Regions from separate parts of the Streptomyces sp. NPDC039424 genome, predicted to be linked through region 1. Evidence: riboswitches for the same ligand, from Rfam matches in the RefSeq annotation. Region 1 holds a riboswitch; the other holds the start of a gene.

Region 1 (7,205 bases):
TGATCTACGGGGTCGCGTTCGGCGGCATCGCCGCGCTCGCCTACTGCTTCGCCCTCGGCAGGGTCGGCCGTTTCAGCCCGCGGGCCACGGCGCTGCTGCTGTCCGGAGCGGCACTGCTCGCCGTGTACGTCGTACCGTTCCTGAAGTACCCGGCCAACCCGCCGTCGGTCGGCGACCCCGACACCATCGGCAAGCGCACCACCCTGTACTTCCTGATGATGCTGCTCAGCGTGCTGCTCGCCGTCGGGTCCGTGATCCTCGGCAAGCGCCTCGCACCCAGGTGGGGCAACTGGTACGCCACCGTGGCCGCCGTCGCCTCCTTCGTCCTCGTGATCGGAATCGCGTTCGCGTTCCTGCCGGTCGTCAACGAGGTGCCCAAGGAGTTCCCGGCCATGCTGCTGTGGCGGTTCCGGCTCTCCGCCCTCGCCATCCAGCTCACCCTGTGGACCGGCTTCGGGCTGGTCTTCGGTGAACTGGCACAGCGTCTGCTGGCTCCGCGTCCCGCAGCGGTCGCGGCGCCCGCGCAGGCGACTCCCGTACCGCACTGAGAAGAACCGCACCGCAGTTGCGCGTGAGCAGGCGCAGAGGGGCCGCCGGAACCATCCCGGGGGCCCTTTCGCGTCGACGGCGACAGTGAGGGACCTGGGCGGAGGACCCGAGTGGCCAGACGACCACAACCGCGGCACATCACGCTCGGCGGCCGGGAGGCGGTGGCGCTGACCGTGGCGGAGTACGAGCGACTGATCGCCAGCAGACGGCAGATCGGCGGCCAGAGCGCCCGCGTACGAGTGCTGGCGCAGCGGGTGCGGCGGGGTGAGGAACTGCTGTGCGAGCTGGAGAAGTTGGTGGGCGGTCCGGCGGAGGGCTGTCCCGGCCCGCACCCGACGGCGTCGGAGGGCACGCACCCGGACACGGAATGCCTGCGCTGCGCGGTGGCGGCGCTCCTCGTCCGCCACCGCGGTGGAGCCGCCGGACGGGATCCGGGACAGGAACGTTCCTCCACCTCACCGCGCCGGCCGTGACCGACCTGCCGGTGACCGGATGATCGCCCCGTCAGTCCCCGGCGTCCGCCTGCCCCTCGCCGAGCGCCCGCCCCAGCCGCAGGTTCCAGCGCCCGGCTCGCCCGCTGAGCTCGGTCGCCGTCAACGGCGGGACGTCGAGCCGCCAGAAGGTCGCCTCGGGCGCGTCGAGGACCTTGATCACCACGGCCCGTACGATCTCCGGCTCCACGACGGCGACGGTTCTGCCGTGCGTCTCCTGCGACGCGTCCAGCCAGCGGGCGACGCGTGCGCACAGGGCACGTACCGACTCGCCGCCGTGGGGTGCGGCGTCCGGCCGCGCCAGCCAGCGGGCGAGAGCGTCCGGTTCGGCCGCGCCGACCTCGCCGAGCGTCCGGCCCCGCCAGCGGCCGACGTCCAGGCCGGCCAACTCCGGAGCCCGTGCGGCGTCGAGACCGAGGGCCTCGGCGGTCTGCAGGCAGCGCGGGCTGGGGGAGACCAGCACCTGATCTGCGGCGCGCAGCGCGGAGGCGGCGGACCGGGCACGGGCCGCGCCCCTCGCGTCGAGCGGACTGCCGTCGTCGAACCGCGCCTCCCGCAGGGACCGGTTCGCCGCCGGTGAGATCAAGGTGACACGGCTGGTCATGCCTTCGCTCCTGTCCTTCGCGCACGGCCCGTACGGACGTGTCTGGGTACGGCATCACGGCCGAGAGGGCCGGGCGTGCGGCCCTCTCGGCCGGGCAAGGGGCTTCTAGGAGCCGGAGAGCTCCGCACGGACCGTTCGGGCCGCGGCGACGAGATTCTCCAGGGACGCGCGGGTCTCGGGCCAGCCGCGGGTCTTCAGCCCGCAGTCGGGGTTGACCCACAGCCGTTCGGCGGGGACGGCCTCCAGCCCCGTGCGCAGCAGGGCCGCTGCCTCCTGCGGGCTCGGCACGCGCGGGGAGTGGATGTCGTACACACCCGGTCCCGCCTCGCGCGGGTAGCGGTGGGCGGCGAGCTCGCGGGCGACCTGCATATGGGAGCGGGCGGCCTCCAGGCTGATGACGTCGGCGTCGAGCTCGTCGATGGCCTGGACGATGTCGCCGAACTCGGCGTAGCACATGTGGGTGTGGATCTGGGTGTCCGGCCGTACGCCGCCGGTGGTGAGCCGGAACGCCTCGGTGGCCCACGCCAGGTACACCGCGCGGTCGGCGGCGCGCAGCGGCAGCGTCTCGCGCAGCGCGGGCTCGTCCACCTGGATCACCGAGGTCCCGGCCGCCTCCAGGTCGTCGACCTCTTCGCGCAGAGCGAGGGCGACCTGCCGGGCGGTGGCGCCGAGGGGCTGGTCGTCGCGGACGAAGGACCAGGCGAGCATGGTGACCGGGCCGGTGAGCATGCCCTTGACCGGGCGGGAGGTGAGGGACTGGGCGTACGTCGTCCAGCGCACGGTCATCGGCGCGGGACGGGAGATGTCCCCGGCCAGGATCGGCGGGCGGACGTAGCGGGTGCCGTAGGACTGCACCCAGCCGTGCCGTGTGGCGAGGTAGCCCGTCAGCTGTTCGGCGAAGTACTGGACCATGTCGTTGCGTTCGGCCTCACCGTGCACGAGGACGTCCAGGCCGGTCTTCTCCTGGAAGGAGATCACCTCCTGGATCTCGGCCCTGACGCGGTCCTCGTAGCCGGCCGTGTCGGTCCGGCCCGCGCGGAGATCGGCGCGGGCGGTGCGCAGCTCGCCGGTCTGGGGGAAGGAGCCGATGGTGGTGGTCGGCAGCAGCGGCAGCCCGAGGTGGGCCCGCTGAGCCGCGGCCCGTGCGGAGTACGGCTGGGAGCGGCGGGCGTCGGCCTCCGTGACGGCGGCGGCGCGGGCCCGTACAGCGGGATCACGAGTGACCGACGAACTCGCCCGGGAGGCCAGGTCGGCGCGGTTGGCGGCGAGTTCGGCGCTGATCGTGTCGGTGCCCTGGGCGAGCCCCTTGGCGAGGGTGACGATCTCGGCCGTCTTCTGGCGGGCGAAGGCGAGCCAGCGCAGGATCTGCGGGTCGATGTCCCGCTCCGGGGCGGAGTCGAGCGGCACGTGGAGCAGGGAGCAGGAGGCCGACACGTCGACCCGGCCGGCCAGCCCGAGCAGGGTGCCGAGGGTGCTCAGGGACTTCTCCAGGTCGTTCACCCAGATGTTGCGGCCGTTGACCACACCCGCGATCAGGCGCTTGCCGGGCAGACCGCCGACCGCGGCGAGATCGTCGAGGTTGGCGGCGGCGGCCTCGGTGAAGTCCAGGGCGAGACCGTCGACCGGCGCCTTGGCCAGCACCGGCAGGGCCTCGCCGAGCCGGTCGAAGTACGAGGCGACCAGCAGCTTCGGCCGGTCGGTGAGGGCGCCGAGGCCGCGGAGGGCGCGTGCGACGGCGTTCAGCTCGGCCGGCGTACGGTCCAGGACCAGGGCGGGCTCGTCCAGCTGAACCCACTCGGCGCCCGCCGCGTGCAGGTCGGCGAGGACCTCGGCGTACACCGGCAGCAGCCGGTCGAGAAGGGTGAGCGGGACGAAGTCCGCGGGCACGCCCGGGGCGGGCTTGGCGAGCAGCAGGTAGGTGACCGGCCCGACCAGTACCGGTCGGGCGGTCAGGCCCAGGGCGAGCGCCTCCCTCAGCTCCGCGACCTGCTTGGTGGAGTCGGCCGTGAAGACGGTGTCCGGGCCCAGCTCGGGCACCAGGTAGTGGTAGTTGGTGTCGAACCACTTGGTCATCTCCAGCGGCGCCACGTCCTGGGTGCCGCGCGCCATGGCGAAGTATCCGTCCAGGGCGTCCGCGTCGACGGCGGCTCGATGGCGTGCGGGCACGGCTCCGACCATGACGGTGGTGTCCAGGACATGGTCGTAGTACGAGAAGTCGCCGGTGGGCACCTCGTGGATGCCTGCCCCGGCCAGCTGCCGCCAGTTCGCGCGGCGCAGTCCGGCGGCCGTGGCCTGGAGGGCGTCGGCGGTGACACGCCCCTTCCAGTAGCCCTCGATCGCCTTCTTCAGCTCTCGGTTCTGTCCCTGGCGGGGGTAGCCGTACACGGTGGCCCGTGCTGCCGCGGCTGCGGTCCTGGTGGTCACGGAGATCTCCTTCGCGAGATGAATCCCTGAGATCCCGGGGACGGGACGAGAGCGCGAAGGGGCGACCTGGTGTGTACGCCGACCCGCCCTCGAGGTCACCGGGATGTCCGCGCACGAGTCGTTCGCACACGGGCAGTTGGCAGGTCTTCGGACTCGCGGGCACGTCTTTGCCGTACGAGGTCGTACAGCTTGTACGAGGTCGTTCGTACGAGACACCTACTGGCCGTCGCTTCCCAGGCCCCGTTCGTGGGGCCCAGTGCGTATGACGGCGGTCGTTCCCGCTCACCGCTGCGGGGCAGTCCCGGATTCCCACCGGGTTCCCTCTTGCGACGCATCCCGCCTGGCGGACGGGGCGAACCAGCTGCACCGGCCAGCCTACGGGGCGTACCGCGGTCAGCGTCAACTCCCTTTTGGCGGCGCGGAGTTCATGTAAGCAGCACTCTGGCCGCGGGAGGTCCCCTGGGCTATCGCCGGTAACACCCCTGCCGCCGCAGGGGCAACTCGCGTATCTCCCGCACCGCCGTGTCCTGAACGCCTCGGGCGACCCGGTCCCCGGCCTGTACGCGGCCGGCGAGGTCGCGGGCTTCGGCGGAGGCGGCGTCCACGGCTACCGCTCGCTGGAGGGCACCTTCCTCGGCGGCTGCCTCTTCTCCGGCCGCCGGGCGGGCCGGGCCTCGGCGACCGCGACCGCCACCTGACCCTGCGGACGCCGGTGGTGACGTGGTGTCGGTCCGGATGCGATGATGCCCGGCGACAAGGCGACGGCGGAACGAGGAAGCCGGTGTGAATCCGGCGCGGTCCCGCCACTGTGATCGGCGAGCGGATCCCGCACAGGTCACCGCCCGGACACGGGCGGGAAGACCGGGACGAGCGACGACCCGAGAGCCAGGAGACTCACGCGGTCGCCTCCTCGACGACCACCGGGGCGGATCTCCCCGGAGAGGAGGGCGGTTCGGCATGTCCGCGAGGCCGACTGACGAGACGACCGCGGCGGAGGCACCGGCCGACCCGGTGCCGTGCCGGGTCGTCGTGTGCCGGGACTGCTGCTGCGGCACCCCCAAAGTGCCCGGCGTCGATCACGCGGCGCAAACCGCACGTCTCGCCGAGGTGGTGCCCGTACGCGTCTCCACCTGCCTCGACGTATGCGACCAGGCCAACGTGATCGTCGTCCAGCCCTCCCCGGCCGCCCGCGCCGCCGGCGCCCGCCCCGTCTGGCTCGGCCTGGTCAACGACCCCGAGGCGACGGAGGACATCGCCACCTGGATACGAGCGGGCGGCCCCGGCATCGCTCCCCAGCCCGCGATCCTCGACCTGTACACCTTCACCCCACCCCGGCGTCGCGCGGCGCCCCGGCCGAAGCCATAACCCCGCGTGGGCCTGCCCCTCATGTCTCAGGGCGTCGGCGCTGTCGCCGCCATGGCTCGGGCCGGGCCGGGCCGGGGCCGCGAGCGGAAGGTACGGCGGTAGGTGTCCGGCGGCACACCCACCGTCCGATTGAAGTGCCGGCGCAGCGTCGTGGCGGTGCCCATGCCGGTCGCCGCCGCGATGGTGTCGACGGTGTCGTCGGTGGTCTCCAGCAACTCCTGTGCGTGACGGATCCGTTGGGTGAGCAGCCACTGCAGCGGGGTGGTACCTGTCACCGCCCTGAAATGACGGCCCAGGTGGCGCGAGCTCATCCCCGCCTGGCGGGCCAGGTCCTCCACGGTGAGCGGATGGTCCAGCCGTTGGATCACCCAGGGGAAGAGTCCGGCGAGCGGGTAGTTGTCCGGGGCGGGGACCGGGGTGTTCACGAACTGGGCCTGGCCGCCGTCCCGGTGCGGCGGCACGACCAGGCGGCGGGCCAGCGTGTTGGCGATCGACGAGCCGTGGTCGACGCGGACGAGGTGCAGGCACAGATCCATGGCGGCGGCCTTGCCTGCGGAGGTGAGCACGCTGTCGTTGTCCACGTAGAGGACGTCCGGATCCACCGTCACCCGGGGATGACGCTCGGCCAGCTCCCGGGTGTGCGCCCAGTGCGTGGTCGCCCGCTTGCCGTCCAGCAGCCCGGCGGCCGCCAGCACGAAGGCACCCGTGCAGAGGGAGGCCACGCGTGCGCCCGCCTCGTGGGCCGCGCGCACCGCGTCGATCAGCTCGGCCGGCGGGTCCTGGCCGACGTCGGCCCAGCCCGGGACGATCACGGTGTCGGCGTGCGGGAGGCGGTCGAGTCCGTGATCGGGCTCCAACCGGAAACGGCCGACCCGCACGGCCGCCGGTCCGCAGACCGAGAGGCGGTACCAGGGGTCCGCCACCCCGGTCATATCGGCTCCGAACACCTCGCACGCCAGGGCCAGCTCGAACTGCAGCATGCCGTCGGTGACGGCCAGCGCGACAGTGGTCATGTCCGGAATTGTATGAGCCATGGCGTTCCGGACACTCCTGGTCAGGTGCCGATCCTCGCCAGGATGTCCGTGACAGACCGCAGCGCATCATTCGAGTACGGGGAGAACCATGCAATCGGGCCAGACAGTGGCGGTGTTCGGCGCATACGGGCACACCGGGCGGTTCGTGGTGACGGAACTGAGGGAACGTGGGTTCCTCCCGGTACTCTCCGGCCGAGACGCCGACAAGCTGAAGGCGCTGGCGTACGAAACCGGCCTGCACGCCCGCCCGGCATCCGTCGACGACCCGGCCTCCCTCGACCGCGCTCTGGCCGGCACCGCGGCCGTCATCAACTGCGCCGGCCCCTTCGCCACGACGGCCGCCCCCGTGATCGAGGCGGCCCTGCGAGCCGGGATCCCCTATCTGGACGTGGCGGCCGAGATCGAGGCCAACGTCGACACCTTCGCGCACTTCGCCGACCGGGCACGGGACGCGCAAGCGGTGATCGTCCCGGCGATGGCCTTCTTCGGCGGCCTGGGCGACCTGCTGGCCACCGCGACGATGGGCGACTGGACAGCGGCCGACGAGGCCCACATCGCCTACGGACTGAGCAACTGGCACCCCACACCCGGGACCCGCACGGCGGGCGCGGTCTCCCGCCACCGCCGAGGCGGCCGACGCATCCGCTACACCAACGGCCGGCTGGAGCACCGCCACGACACCCCACCCACCCTGAACTGGCCCTTCCCCGCCCCGATGGGCCCCCGCCCCGTCATCGG
Region 2 (7,205 bases), on a different contig from region 1:
GCGACGTCGTAGCCGCCGTCGGCGAGTTCGGAGGGGTAGAAGGGGCTCAGCCACAGGGCGTCGACGCCCAGCGCGGCGACGTGGTTCAGGCGTTCGGCGATGCCCCGGATGTCGCCGAGCCCGTCGCCGTCGGCGTCGGCGAAGCTGCGGGGGTAGACCTGGTAGATGACGGCCTGGCGCCACCAGTCGGGGTTCCTGGACGAAAGGTCGGTCACGTGGGCTCCCTTGGGGAAGGACGACAAGGGCATCCCTGTCCACATTGCCGGGAAAGCGAAACTTCACACCCTGCGGAGTAGATCATTCCCAGTGTGTCGAAGTTGTGATGAGGCATGAACTCCCCTTGCATCAGCGCAGGTTGACAGGGTTCAGCCGGTCGACCCACCATGTGCACACGCTGTGGCGCATCTGACCAATGGGCCCGGTGTTTCCTCTGCCTTCTCCTGCCTTCCCCCCTGCCTTCTCCGCATGGGAAGGTCTCAGATCCTGATGGGATACACATGTCCATAGCGAGACGTGTCACCACCCGCCGCCTGCTGGGGACGGGCGCCGCGACGCTCGCCCTCTGCGCGGCCTCCGTCGCCGCCGCCTCCGGCGCCTGGGCCCACGACGGCGGTGACGGCTGGAAGTCCGGCGGCACCTACAAGCCGGGCACCGGCGCGGGCACGGAGACCGGGACCGACCGCTGCCAGTTCTCGCTCGACGGCACCGGCTTCTACGACTCGGTCAAGGTCGACGACCAGAACCTCAAGCCCACCGAGGACGGCAAGGTCCACATCAAGGTCCGCACCGCCGGTGACGCCTCCACCTGCACCGCCTCGCTGGCCTCCTACCTCGCCCACGGTTCCTCCTTCGGCACCTCCGGCGAGCAGATCTTCGTGGACTTCGACTCCGTGACGGTGAAGCCGGGCCAGACCGAGTCCCTCGACATCGCGGTACCGGACGCGGGCTGCTTCGCGCAGATCGACCTCTATCGGGGCGCGGTCAAGTTCGACGGCGAGCTCGACGCCAAGGACGGGTTCGAGCACGGCGACCTGCCCAAGGGCCCGGACCACCCCGTCATCAAGGACAAGCTGATCGCGGCCTGGAACGGCGGTTCGAAGGACTGCACGTCCACCGAGACCGCCACGCCGACCCCGTCCGCCCCCGAGTCCGTCCCGGCCCAGCCCTCGACCCCGGCCGCGGAGACCGCCACCCCGACCCCGAGCGCCTCCGAGTCCACGCCCACCGAGTCGGCCACCCCGACCCCGTCCGCCTCGGAGTCCACCCCGGCCGCGGCCCCGACGCCCGACGGGGGCGGCGGCGACCTGGCCGAGACCGGTGGCGGCAGCGGCTCCGCCGTCATCGCCGCAGGCGCCGCCGTGCTCCTCGCGGGCGGCGCGGTGATCGTGGTCGCCACCAGGCGCAGGCGCACCGCCCGGGGCTGATGCCGTAAGCGGGTGTCAGCCGCCGTCCGCGGTGCAGTGCTTCAGCAGTCCTCGCACCTCGGTGTCCACCACCCGGTACCTGACCACCCGCCCCTCCTTCTCCCCCTCCACGACCCCCGCCGCCCGCAGCAGCCGCAAGGCCTGCGAGACGGCGGGGTCGTTCATTCCGGTCGCGATCGCCAGATCGGACACGGCCAGCGGGCCGGTGCGGTGCAGGGCCAGCAGCAGCGCGAGGCGCTTGGGGTCGGCGAGCAGGGCGAAACGGTCGGCCCACGTGCGCACATGGCCGGGCTCGCCGATCGCGGCGATGGCGTCGCAGACCCGGTGGCCGTCGATGGTGCGACGGTCCGCGCGGTCGGCAGGGACGAGATGCATGCCCTCATCCTCGCAGGCGCCGTTTTGTGATCTTCGATACCTGCGCAGGTACGCAGCTATGCAGGAAACCGCTCGCACCCCTACGGTGATCAGGCCGTGGTGCTCGGGAAGTCGATGCGATGTCGACGCGGCCCTCGCCACTGTGATCGGGGAGTTCCCGTCCCGTCCGGCACCCGCCGGGCCACTGGTCGTACGACCGGGAAGGCAGGGACGGCGGACGTACGACCCGTAAGCCAGGAGACCGGCCACGGCAGCTCACGAAGTGATCCACGAGGTGCTGGAGCGTGAACCGGATGGCCCTGCCCGAATCCACGTCGGCTTTCCGCTGGCGGCGCGAGGACACCCTCAAAACGGCAGGGCTGATGGCGGTGATCGTCGCCCTGCACGTCGTCGCGTTCGGGATCCTCTTCCTGCTCGTCGTCCCCGAGCACTACAAGGTCGGCACCAAGGCCTTCGGCATCGGCCTGGGCGTCACCGCCTACACCCTCGGCATGCGGCACGCCTTCGACGCCGACCACATCGCCGCGATCGACAACACCACCCGCAAGCTGATGGCGGACGGCAAGCGGCCGGTGTCGGTGGGCTTCTGGTTCGCGCTGGGGCACTCCAGCGTGGTCGTGCTGCTGGCCGCGCTGATCGCGGGCGGCACCCAGCTCGCCGGCAAGGTGATGAACGAGGGCTCTCGCACCCACCAGGTCCTCGGCTTCCTGGGTACGACGATCTCCGGCACCTTCCTCTACCTCATCGCCGCCCTCAACCTGGTCGCCCTGCTGGGCATCCTGCGCGTGTTCCGGGCGATGCGGGCGGGGACGTACGACGAGCGGGAGCTCGAACAGCACCTGGACTCCCGGGGGTTCATGAACCGGATCCTCGGCCGCCTCACCAAGTCCATCAGCCGGCCCGGGCAGATGTTCCCGCTCGGGTTCCTCTTCGGGCTCGGCTTCGACACCGCCACCGAGGTCACGCTGATGGTGATGGCCGGCTCGGGTGCGGCGGCCGGGCTGCCCTGGTACGCGATCCTGTGCCTGCCGCTCCTGTTCGCCGCCGGTATGAGCCTGTTCGACACGCTCGACGGCACCTTCATGAACTTCGCCTACCAGTGGGCGTTCTCCAACCCCGTACGCAAGGTGTTCTACAACCTCACCATCACCGGCCTGTCCATCGCCGTCGCCTTCTTCATCGGCACGATCGAACTGGTCGGCGTCCTGCACGAGAAGCTCGACCTGCGCGACGGCCTCACCGGCTGGATCGCCGGCCTGAACCTGGACAGCGTCGGCTATGTCATCGTCGGCCTGTTCGTCGTCGTGTGGGCGGCGGCGCTGGCGTACTGGCGGCTCGCGAAGGTGGAGGAGCGGTGGGCGGTACCGGCCCCCGCCTCCTCGGAGTGAGCCGCGTCTAGCGTTCGACCGTCTCCAGGTACAGCTTGACGAACCGGTCCACGTCCACGTCCAACGCCACGTCCACCAGGGGCTGTTCGCGGTGGCCCTCATGGATCTCGGACTCGCCGGGACGCGGGCGGCGGTCGACGATGGTCTGACCCCGGGTCGGGCCGGGGGCGAGGGAGACCTCGACGGGCAGCAGGCTGGTGGTGATGCCGGCCGGGTCGGCGACCGCGCAGACCGCGCCCGCGTCGCCCAGGCCGCCGGCTGCCTCCGCCTCGGTGGGGCCGCCCTGGGTGGTGGGCCGGTGCGCGAGCAGCTCGCCGGCCAGCCGGGTGCCGGGCTCTTCGCTCGCCCGCAGTCGCCGTACGTCGGTGCCGGGGACCACGACCCGCTGGAAGACGTCGAGGCCGTACATGGTGATCGGCACCCCGGCGGTCAGCAGGATCGCCGCCGCCTCCGGGTCGTGCCAGACGTTGAACTCGGCGACCGGCGTGGCGTTCCCGGTGGCCACGGCGCCGCCCATGAACACGATCCGCCCGATGTTGCGCGTCACCTCCGGGTGGGTGCGCAGCAGCAGGGCGATATTGGTGAGCGGGGCCGTCGGGATCAGGGTGACCGGACGCGGGGAGGCGAGGATCTCGCGCCGCAGCAGCGACACCGCGTCCAGGTCGACCGGCCTGCGGTTCGGGGCGGGCAGGCCGATGTCACCCATGCCGTCCCGGCCGTGCACATGCTCAGCCGGGCGAATGGCCTCGATCAACGGCCGCTCGGCCCCCCGGGCCACAGGGAGGTCCGGCGCACCGGCCCGCTCCAGCACGGTCAGCGTGTTCCGCACCACCTGGTCCACGCCCGTGTTCCCGGCGACACAGGTGACGGCCCGCAGGTCCAGCGCCGGATGCCGGACGGCGAACAGCAGGGCCAGCGCGTCATCGACGCCGGTGTCACAGTCGATGATCACGGGAATGGCGGCAGCGTTCTGCTCGGTCACGACAAGTCTCCCTCCTGCGTCCCACGTCCCGACCCTATGCGCCCCTCACCCCGAGAGCACGACCCCACAGCGAGCAGATCGACGGGACACCGCGCCCGCCCCGGACCCGGGGGCGCCCTTCCGGCAGGCCTACCGCCACCAGACCACCAGACCAGCGACCAGCCGGGCCCCACCCCGTGCGCCCCTCACTCCCAGAGCGCGGTGCCGCGGGCAGCCACCCGGCCCGCGATGCGGTCGAGGAGGTCGTCGACGGGGACGGGGCCCGGGCGGTGTCCGTTGCGGAGGCGTACGGCTGCCTGGGAGGTGTCGGCCTCGCGTTGGCCGATGACCGCCTGGTACGGGACCAGGCGTGCGGCGCGGATGCGGGCGCCCAGGGTGCCCTGGTCCGGGGTGGCGAGTTCCGCGCGCAGGCCTCGGGCGAGCGCATCCCGCACCACGGCCTCCGCCTGGGCGTACTGCGCTTCAGCGACCGGCAGCACGACCAGTTGCACCGGGGCCAGCCAGGCCGGGAAGGCGCCGCCGTGCTCCTCGATCAGATGCGCGACGGCGCGCTCCATGCTGCCGATGACGCTGCGGTGCACCATGACCGGGCGGTGCTTGGCGCCGTCGGCGCCGATGTAGTGCAGGTCGAAGCGTTCGGGCTGGTGGAAGTCGATCTGGACGGTGGAAAAGGTGGACTCGCGGCCGGCCGGGTCGGCGATCTGCACGTCGATCTTGGGGCCGTAGAAGGCCGCCTCGCCTTCGGCCTCCTCGTAGTCCAGGCCCGACTCGTCGAGGACCTCCCGCAGCATTGCGGTCGCCCGCCGCCACAGGGCCGGATCGGCGACGTACTTGCCGCCGTCGCCGGGCAGGGAGAGGCGGTGGCGGGCGGCGCGGATGCCGAGGTCCGCGTAGGCGCGGGCGATCAGGCCGAGGGCCGCGCGGGCCTCGTTCACGGCCTGGTCCAGGGTGCAGAAGATATGGGCGTCGTTGAGCTGGATGGAGCGCACCCGGGTCAGCCCGCCGAGCACACCCGACGGCTCGGAACGGTACATGGGCCCCAACTCGGCGAGACGCAGCGGCAGTTCACGGTAGCTGTGGGAGCGGGAACGGTAGATCAGCGCGTGGTGGGGACAGAGGCTTGGGCGCAGGACGACCTCCTCCGCACCGAGCCGCATGGGCGGGAACATGTCGTCGCTGTAGTGGTCCCAGTGGCCGGACAGCTCGTACAGCTCGCGTTTGCCGAGGACGGGCGAGTACACGTGCCGGTAGCCGGCGGCTCGCTCGGCCTCCCGTACGTACTCCTCCAGGGCGTGCCGTACGACGGCCCCGTCCGGGAGCCAGTACGGCAGCCCCGCGCCCATCAGGGGGTCGGTGTCGAACAGGTCCAGTTCACGGCCGAGCCGGCGGTGGTCGTGCATGGCGGTCTCCTCGCGATGGGACGGGCACGGGGGCGGGGCGAGGAACCGGGACGCACACACGCCGAAGCCCCGGGGCACTCGCCCCGGGGCTTCGGACTCAAGGTCACGTGTCAGCGCGCCGGGACGTTCTCCGGCGTCGTCGTGCTGTGGGGGAACGACTGGGCGCGCTGCATGGGAGGACGGTAACAGGGGGCGGTGGACGAGGACGACGGGTTTTCCGGCCCGCCGGCACCGGCATCGGCCCACCCTTCACCCGGACGGACCGGACCGCTGGTGAACCCCCGGAGGCAGTGGTGCCGTGAGTACATGTCCCGCCACTCCGCCGCCACCGCGCTCACCGCGGCCACGCTGCTCAGCGCCTCCGCCTGTCTGGCGAGCACACCGGACCAGGCCCGGGACCCGCTGGCCGCCACCTCCGCCGGGACCGAGGAGCAGGCGCCGGCCGCCCTCACCGACGCCCAGGCGCAGGCCGCCCTGATCAACGAGGCCGATCTCGGGGCGCCCTGGATGCAGTCCGAGGGCGCGGCGAGCTGGCGGGACGCGCTGCTGAAGGCGACGGCGAACGCCGCGCCCGACTGCCAGCGGCTGCTGGAGGCCCTGTACACCGAGGAACCGCTCGGTCCGCCGTCGGGCAGCCGGGCGGTGGCCCTCCTGGACGACGGCGACGACCAGTCCCAGCTGCGCTACCAGGTCGCCGGCCACCGTCCGGCGGACGTGGACCGCGCGCTGGCCTGGCTGCGGACGCTGCCGGGCACCTGCGGACAGTTCACGGCCGCGACCACCCGACTCGGCGTCGAGGCCGTCCAGGTCGAGGAGCTGCCGCTGCCCGCGGTCGGGGACGCCCGCCAGGGCCTGCGGGTCACGCTGGTCACCGAGGGCGCGCAGGCCGGCGAGGACCCCGTGCTCACCCTGGACATGGCCGCCGTACGCGCCGGAGAGGACGCGATCGTCGTGACCGCCGGCACGCTCGGCACCGTTCCGCCGGACGAGGCCGTCCAGCGGGCCCTCGACCTCGGCACCCAGCGCCTGCTCCAGATCCGCGAGCAGGGCCGCGTACAGGCCTGACCCGGGCACCTCCGCTCAGGGCCGGTCGCCCTCCAGCCGGGTGCGGTGGCCGACCACGTCGTGCGCCACCTCCAGGGCCGTACGTCCGCACGCGAACGCGTACCCGCGCAGGCGGGCCAGCGCGTCGTCCGCGGTGATGCGCAACTGGGCCATGATCATGCCGATGGCCTGGTTGATCTCGTCGTGCTCGGTGGTCAGGCCGCCCAGCCAGAAACCGCCCGATCGGCCGGTGGGGTCCTCCTCGCCCCGGGGCAGCGACATCAGCGCCGCGGTCAGCGTGCGGGCCAGCAGCCGCGCGGTGTGCAGCTCGGGGCCGGTCAGCTCGCCCGGCCCGGTGCGGTACAGGTCGAGCGTGCCGACGCAGACCGTGGTGTCGCCGAGCGGCACCGAGTACACGGCCTGCACCCCGGCGCCCGTCGCCTGCTGCGCGTACACCGGCCAGCGCGCCATGTCCGGCCCGGCCGTGAGGTCCCCGGCGAGCACGGGCGCGGTGCTCTCGGCGGCGCACACGCACGGCCCGTCGCCCAGCGTGGCCTGCATCTCCGCCATGCCGGCCGCCGTCTCGTCGCTG

The links. Region 1 has a riboswitch for cobalamin ahead of metE (5-methyltetrahydropteroyltriglutamate--homocysteine S-methyltransferase). Riboswitches for the same ligand answer to the same signal wherever they lie in the genome.
Region 2: linked by a shared signal. The riboswitch ahead of nicT (Nickel transporter NicT) and the one ahead of metE (5-methyltetrahydropteroyltriglutamate--homocysteine S-methyltransferase) in region 1 are both predicted to bind cobalamin.

What each region holds. Positions count from the first base shown of each region.
Region 1 covers NZ_JBVKAI010000002.1:2,280-9,484, reverse strand. Annotated here, with positions in the region: gene ACZ7L0_RS04815 (CbtA family protein) at 1-548, shown strand, start outside; gene ACZ7L0_RS04810 (hypothetical protein) at 660-1,022, shown strand; gene ACZ7L0_RS04805 (histidine phosphatase family protein) at 1,054-1,644, opposite strand; gene metE (5-methyltetrahydropteroyltriglutamate--homocysteine S-methyltransferase) at 1,750-4,068, opposite strand; cobalamin riboswitch at 4,190-4,445, opposite strand; partial or broken gene ACZ7L0_RS04795 (FAD-binding protein) at 4,590-4,766, shown strand; cobalamin riboswitch at 4,795-4,984, shown strand; gene ACZ7L0_RS04790 ((2Fe-2S) ferredoxin domain-containing protein) at 5,026-5,433, shown strand; gene ACZ7L0_RS04785 (helix-turn-helix domain-containing protein) at 5,460-6,446, opposite strand; gene ACZ7L0_RS04780 (saccharopine dehydrogenase family protein) at 6,556-7,205, shown strand, end outside.
Region 2 covers NZ_JBVKAI010000005.1:354,068-361,272, reverse strand. Annotated here, with positions in the region: gene ACZ7L0_RS15970 (glycoside hydrolase family 13 protein) at 1-248, opposite strand, end outside; gene ACZ7L0_RS15965 (LAETG motif-containing sortase-dependent surface protein) at 498-1,424, shown strand; gene ACZ7L0_RS15960 (ArsR/SmtB family transcription factor) at 1,440-1,799, opposite strand; cobalamin riboswitch at 1,880-2,063, shown strand; gene nicT (Nickel transporter NicT) at 2,093-3,187, shown strand; gene ACZ7L0_RS15950 (nucleoside hydrolase) at 3,195-4,169, opposite strand; gene thrS (threonine--tRNA ligase) at 4,355-5,629, opposite strand; gene ACZ7L0_RS15940 (hypothetical protein) at 5,876-6,634, shown strand; gene ACZ7L0_RS15935 (GAF and ANTAR domain-containing protein) at 6,650-7,205, opposite strand, start outside.